2 regions of the Amycolatopsis sp. NPDC104587 genome follow, and region 1 is predicted to be linked to the other one. Evidence: predicted binding sites of a transcription regulator. Region 1 holds the regulator's gene; the other holds the start of a gene.
What was found. Region 1 encodes HspR, which represses chaperone genes until heat shock. Its sites were predicted from a motif close to ANNTTGAGTNNNNNNNACTCAANNT; they were not measured.
Positions count from the first base shown of each region.

Region 2: the regulator HspR is predicted to act here: its motif matches at 1,512-1,536, upstream of lon (endopeptidase La).

Region 1 covers NZ_JBVJNO010000004.1:690,722-693,920, forward strand. Annotated here, with positions in the region: gene grpE (nucleotide exchange factor GrpE) at 1-435, shown strand, start outside; gene dnaJ (molecular chaperone DnaJ) at 472-1,644, shown strand; gene ACZ61C_RS15160 (heat shock protein transcriptional repressor HspR) at 1,650-2,075, shown strand; gene ACZ61C_RS15165 (DUF305 domain-containing protein) at 2,127-2,666, opposite strand; gene ACZ61C_RS15170 (lytic polysaccharide monooxygenase) at 2,663-3,199, opposite strand, start outside.
Region 2 covers NZ_JBVJNO010000006.1:146,910-150,108, reverse strand. Annotated here, with positions in the region: gene ACZ61C_RS19450 (SAM-dependent methyltransferase) at 1-605, shown strand, start outside; gene ACZ61C_RS19445 (SAM-dependent methyltransferase) at 602-1,450, shown strand; gene lon (endopeptidase La) at 1,551-3,199, shown strand, end outside.

The DNA of each region.
Region 1 (3,199 bases):
GCCAACTACCGCAAGCGCGTCGAGCGTGACCGCGAGGCGGTCGTCCTCGGCGCGAAGGCGACGGTGGTGAACGACCTGCTGCCGCTGCTCGACGACCTCGAGCGGGCCGAGCAGCACGGTGACCTCACCGGGGCGTTCAAGGCCGTCGGCGACAAGCTGATCACCGGGCTCCAGCGCGCGGGGCTCGAGTCGTTCGGCGCCGAGGGCGAGGCCTTCGACCCGAGCGTGCACGAAGCCGTGCAGCACAACACCTCGCCCGACGTGGCGGGCCCGACGGTCACCGTGGTCATGCGCCGCGGGTACCGCTTCGGGGACCGCGTGCTGCGGGCGGCGCTGGTCGGCGTGACCGACCACGAGCCCGGCGCGGCCCCGGTGGACCCGTCCGTCGGTGGCGAGCTGCCACTCGACGGGCGCCTCGATGACCAGCAGCAGTAAGCAGTATCCGGTTCCAGTGGGAGGAGGAGACGCCCGATGAGCGCACGGGAATGGATCGGCAAGGACTTCTACCGTGAACTGGGCGTCTCCTCCGACGCCACAGCCGACGAGATCAAGAAGGCCTACCGGAAGCTGGCCAAGGAGAACCACCCGGACGCGAACGCCGGCAACGCGGAGGCGGAGCAGAAGTTCAAGGCCGTCTCCGAGGCGTACGGCGTGCTGTCCGACACGGCCAAGCGCAAGGAGTACGACGAGGCACGGCGGCTGTTCGGCGGCGGCGGGGGCGGGTTCAACTTCCCCGGTGGCGGCGGCACCGGCAGCTTCGACGTCGGGGACATCTTCGGCCAGGCCGGCGCCGGGCAGCAGGGCGGTTTCGGCGGGCTCGGCGACATCCTCGGCGGGTTGTTCGGCCGCGGCCGGACGACGGCGGGCGCGACGGCGAACCGGCCCCAGCGCGGGGCCGACGTCGAAACGGACGTCCGGATCGACTTCACCGAGGCGGTCAAGGGCGCGACCCTGCCGCTGCGGCTGTCGAGCCCGGCGACCTGCTCGACGTGCGGCGGCAACGGCGCGAAGCCGGGCACCTCGCCGCGGACCTGCCCGACCTGTTCCGGTTCGGGGCTGGTCAGCCGCAGCCAGGGCGCGTTCGCGTTCTCGGAGCCGTGCCGCGACTGCCGCGGCCGCGGGCAGATCATCGACGACCCGTGCCCCGAGTGCGGCGGCGAAGGCGTCAGCACGCGGACCCGCACGCTGACCGTCCGGATCCCGTCGGGTGTCGACGACGACCAGCGGATCCGGCTGGCCGGCCAAGGCGAGCCCGGCCGGGGTGGCGCGCAGGCGGGCGACCTCTACGTCCGGGTGCACGTGGCTCCGCACGCGCTGTTCGGGCGCAAGGGGCTCGACCTGACGATCTCCGTGCCGGTGGACTTCACCGAGCTCACGCTCGGCACCACGATCACCGTGCCGACCCTCGAAGGCAAGGTCTCGCTCAAGGTGCCGCCGGGCACCGCGAGCGGGCGGGTGCTGCGCGTGCGCGGCAAGGGCATCGCCAAGCGTGACGGCGCGCAGGGTGACCTGCTCGTCACCCTCACCGCGGCGATTCCCGCCAAACTGGACGACAAGGCGCGCGAAGCTCTGCAGGCGTACGCCGAGGCGATGGCCGGGCACGACCCCCGGCCCGAGATCACTGAGCTGCTCGAAGGCAGGTGAGTGGGATGTTCGGCGGGATTCCCCAGGAGGGGGACGAAGAGACCCCGGTGTTCGTCATCTCGGTGGCGGCCCAGCTGGCGGGGATGCACGCGCAGACGTTGCGCACCTACGACCGGCAGGGCCTGGTGTCCCCGGGCCGCACGTCCGGTGGCGGGCGGCGCTACTCGATGCGGGACATCGCGCTGCTGCGCGAAGTCCAGCGCCTGTCGCAGGAAGACGGCGTCAACCTGGCCGGCATCAAGCGCATCATCGAGCTGGAGAACCAGGTCGACGCGCTGCGGGCCCGCCTGCAGGAGCTGACCGAAGAACTGGCCGCGGCGTACGCGGCCGGGGAACAGGCCGCGGCGGCGGCGCACGCGTCCTACCGCCGGGACCTGGTTCCGCTGAACCCGCAGACCGCGATGGTGGTCTGGCGGCCGAAGCGCCGCTGACGTCCTGAGCACGCAAAGCCCTCCCCGGGTCTCCGGGGAGGGCTTTCGCGTTCAAGCCTTGAAGTTCAGCAGCTGCCGGACCTCGGCGGTCCGCGACTCGATGACGCGGCGGGCCAGGTCACGGGCGTCGGCGTTGATCCCGCCGGCGGCGCCGTTCTCGGTCTGGGCCAGCTCGACGGCGCCCTGTTGCTGGCCGGTCAGCACGTCCAGGTACTTGCGCGTGAACTCCGTGTCGTTCGTGGACTTCAGCGTGCCGACGAGGTCGGGCGCGGTCATCTTCATGCCGCCGTGGCCGGCGTGGACGTGCGGGTTCATGTCCATGCTCTCCGGCCGGTTCCAGGTGCGCAGCCAGCTCTTCATGGTGTCGACCTCGGTCTGCTGCGTCACCTCGATCGCCGCCGACAGCTCCTTCACCGGCGCCGGGAGCGGGCGCTGCTTCGCCAGCCGGACGATGTCGATGCCCTGCTGGTTCTGGGTGAGCAGCATCTGCAGGAACATCACGTCGGCGTCGTTGAACTTCGCCGGGGTCCACGTCGCGCTGCTGCCGCAACCGGCCAGCAGCAGCGCGACGACGACCAGGACCAGCCTCACTGACGCTGCCAGAGGGCCGGGGTGCTCGGCGGCTCCCAGCCCGCGATCGCCGTGTGCGGCTGGAGGCAGCGGTAGCTCACGCCGTTGTAGGTCACGACGTCACCGGCCTTGTACGCCGTGCCGGCCTTCCACGTTCCGCTCGACGGCGGGGTCGTCGTCGGGGGCGGGGTCGTGGTGGGCGGCGGGGTCGTGGTCGGGGGCGGCGTGGTGGTGGGCGGCGGGGTGCCGCCGCCACCGACCTGCAGGTCGATGCAGCTGTAGAAGGCGTTGGCCGTGTCGGAGATGTTCCAGATCGCCAGCACCTTCACCCGGCCGGAATACCCGGACAGGTTCACCGTGTGCTGCACGGTCGCGGGCGGCTGCTGGCCGTTGCCGTTGAACGACGCGACGAGCGTGTTGCCGACGTAGTACTCGTAGCTCTTCGTGGCGTGCCGGGCGGTGAACACCCAGTTGAACGTCACCGAAGAACCGACCGACTTGGCCGGCCACGGCTTCGACTCGTCGGCCAGCTCGGCGAACTGCGCCAGGCCGGC
Region 2 (3,199 bases), on a different contig from region 1:
CCGGGGTCCCGACGGCCGGCAACGTGCACGAGGTCGTCGAGGCGGAGCTGCCCGACGAGCACGACGCGACGGTCGTCTACGTCGACTACGAGCCGGTCGCCGTCGCGCACGCGACGCTGATCCTCGAAGAGGAGGCGGCGACCGACTGGGCCGGCATCGTCCAGGCGGACATGCGGGACGCGAAGGCCGTCCTGCGCGCCGCGGAGACGAAGCGGCTCATCGACTTCTCCAAGCCGGTCTGCCTGATCATGGCGGCGGTGCTGCACTTCGTCGGGCCGGACGACGACCCGCACGGCCTGCTGGCGGACTACCGGGACGCGCTCGCGCCGGGCAGCTGGCTGGCGCTTTCGCAGATGAGCGAGGGTGACGGGAGCGGCGAGTACCTGGCGGGCCTGCGCTGGTTCGTCGAGCAGTACCGGAAGACGAGCAACCCGGTCTGGCTGCGCGACCGCGAGGAGATCGAGCCGCTGTTCGGCGACTGGCCGCTGCTCGAGCCGGGCATCGTGCACCTGCCGGACTGGCGGCCCGACCGGAAGCTGAACGCGCTCGAGGCGGAAGCGCGGCCGTACGCGTGGTGCGGCATCGCGGAGAAGCCCGGCGGATGAGCGAAACCGCGCCGATCGCCCCCGCCGGGGTGGACACCGACAAGCCGTCCGCGGCCCGGGTGTACGACTGGTACCTCGGCGGGAACCACCACTGGGCGGTGGACCGCGAGTTCGGCCGCCGCGTCGAGAAGGTGTGGCCGCTGATCCGGCCGATCTCCCGGCAGAACCGGGCGTTCATGAACCGCGTCGTCGCGGCCGCGATGGACGCCGGCGTCCGCCAGTTCGTCGACCTCGGCTCCGGGGTGCCGACGGCGGGGAACGTGCACGAGATCGTCCGCGACCTGCTGCCGCCCGGCGAGCGGGCGTCGGTCGTCTATGTCGACTACGAGCCGGTGGCGGCCGCGCATTCGCGGCTGATCCTGGAGCGCGAGGGCGCGTCGGACTGGGCGGGGCTCGTCGAGCGGGACATCCGGCGGCCGAAGGAGATCTTCGCCGACCCGACAACGTCGTCATTGATCGACTGGGCGCGGCCGGTGTGCCTGCTGATGATCACGGTGATGCACTTCGTCGGCCCGTCCGACGACCCCGCGGGGCTGATGGCGGAGTACCGCGCGAAGCTGGCGCCGGGCAGCTGGCTGGCGCTGACGCACGGCACCTGCCGCGACGACGCGCCGCCGGACCGCGCGGCCGAGGTGCACCGGTTCATCGACGCCTACCGCGACACGTCGAACCCGGCGTGGCTGCGCTCGGCCGACGAGCTGCTGCCCTGGTTCGGCGGCTGGCCGCTGCTGCCGCCGGGGATGACGTCGTTGCCGGACTGGCGCCCCGACGAGCGTCCGACGGTCCTGGACTTCGAAACCCGGCCGTTCGCGTGGTGCGCCGTCGCACGCCGCCCAGCCCGCTGAACTGCGCTTTCCCTGATCGCTGTGGGCGAACGCACCATCGGAAACAAACATACCCATCGGAGAGTTGAGCTAGGCAGACTCAACTACCCGAGGAGTGCACATGACCGACACCCGCCTCCTGCCCGTGCTCCCGCTCGATGACGACGTCGTGCTGCCGGGCATGGTCGTCCCGCTCGACCTCACCGACACCGAGACGCGGGCCGCGGTGGAGTCCGCCCAGGCCAAGACGCCGAGCCAGGCGTCGTTCCCCGGCATCCGGTCCACCGGCACCGCCAAGGCCGAGGTCCTGATCGTGCCGCGTGTCCACGGTGAGTACGCCGGGTACGGCACCGTCGCGACCGTCGAGCGCATCGGGCGGGTGCCCGGCGGCAAGGCCGCCGTCCTGCTGCGCGGCACGAGCCGCGCGCTCGTCGGCCGGATCGCCGACGGACCCGGCGCCGCCCGCTGGGTGCACGCCGAGGACGCCCCCGAGACCACCGACGACCGCACCGCGCCCCTCGCGGCCGAGTACAAGGCCGTCGTCATCTCGATCCTGCAGCAGCGGGGCGGCTGGCAGCTGATGGACGCCGTCCAGCAGGTCGAAGACCCGTCCGCGGTCGCCGACCTGTCCGGCAACGCGCCGTACCTCGACACCGACCAGAAGGTCGAGCTGCTCACCACGCTGGACGTCACCACGCGCCTGGAGAAGGCGCTCGAGTGGAGCAAGGAACACCTGGCCGAGCTGGAAGTCACCGAGACGATCCGCAAGGACGTCTCCGAAGGCATGGAGAAGCAGCAGAAGGAGTTCCTGCTGCGCCGCCAGCTCGAGGCGATCCGCAAGGAGCTGGGCGAGCTCGACGGCTCCACCGACGACACGGACTACCGCGCCCGCGTCGAAGGCGCCGAGCTGCCCGACGCCGTGAAGAAGGCCGCGCTGGCCGAGGTGGACAAGCTGGACCGGACGTCCGAGCAGTCCCCCGAGGGCGGCTGGATCCGCACTTGGCTGGACACCGTCCTGGAGCTGCCCTGGAACGAGCGCACCGAGGACGTCTACGACATCGCCGCGGCGCGGGCCGTGCTCGACGCCGACCACGCCGGCCTCGACGACGTCAAGGAACGCATCATCGAGTACTTGGCCGTGCGCAAGCGTCGGGCCGAATCGGGTCTCGGCCCGGTCGGTGGACGGCGTTCGGGCGCGGTGCTCGCCCTCGCGGGCCCTCCCGGGGTCGGCAAGACGTCGCTGGGTGAGTCCGTCGCGAAGGCCATGGGCCGCAAGTTCGTCCGGGTCGCACTGGGCGGCATCCGTGACGAGGCGGAGATCCGCGGTCACCGCCGCACCTACGTCGGCGCGCTGCCCGGCCGGATCGTCCGCGCCATCAAGGAAGCCGGGTCGATGAACCCGGTCGTGCTGCTCGACGAGATCGACAAGGTCGGCGCCGACTACCGCGGCGACCCGACGGCGGCGCTGCTCGAAGTGCTGGACCCGGAGCAGAACCACACGTTCCGCGACCACTACCTCGAGGTCGAGCTGGACCTGTCCGACGTCGTGTTCCTGGCGACGGCCAACGCGCTCGAGACCATCCCCGGCCCGCTGCTGGACCGCATGGAGCTCGTCACGCTGGACGGCTACACCGAGCACGAGAAGGTCACCATCGCCCGCGACCACCTGCTCCCCCGGGAGCTGGAGCGCGCCGGGCTGGGCGTCGCCGACGTGAGCCTGACTGACGCCGCCTTCAGCCGGATCGCCGCCGAGTACACCCGCGAGGCGGG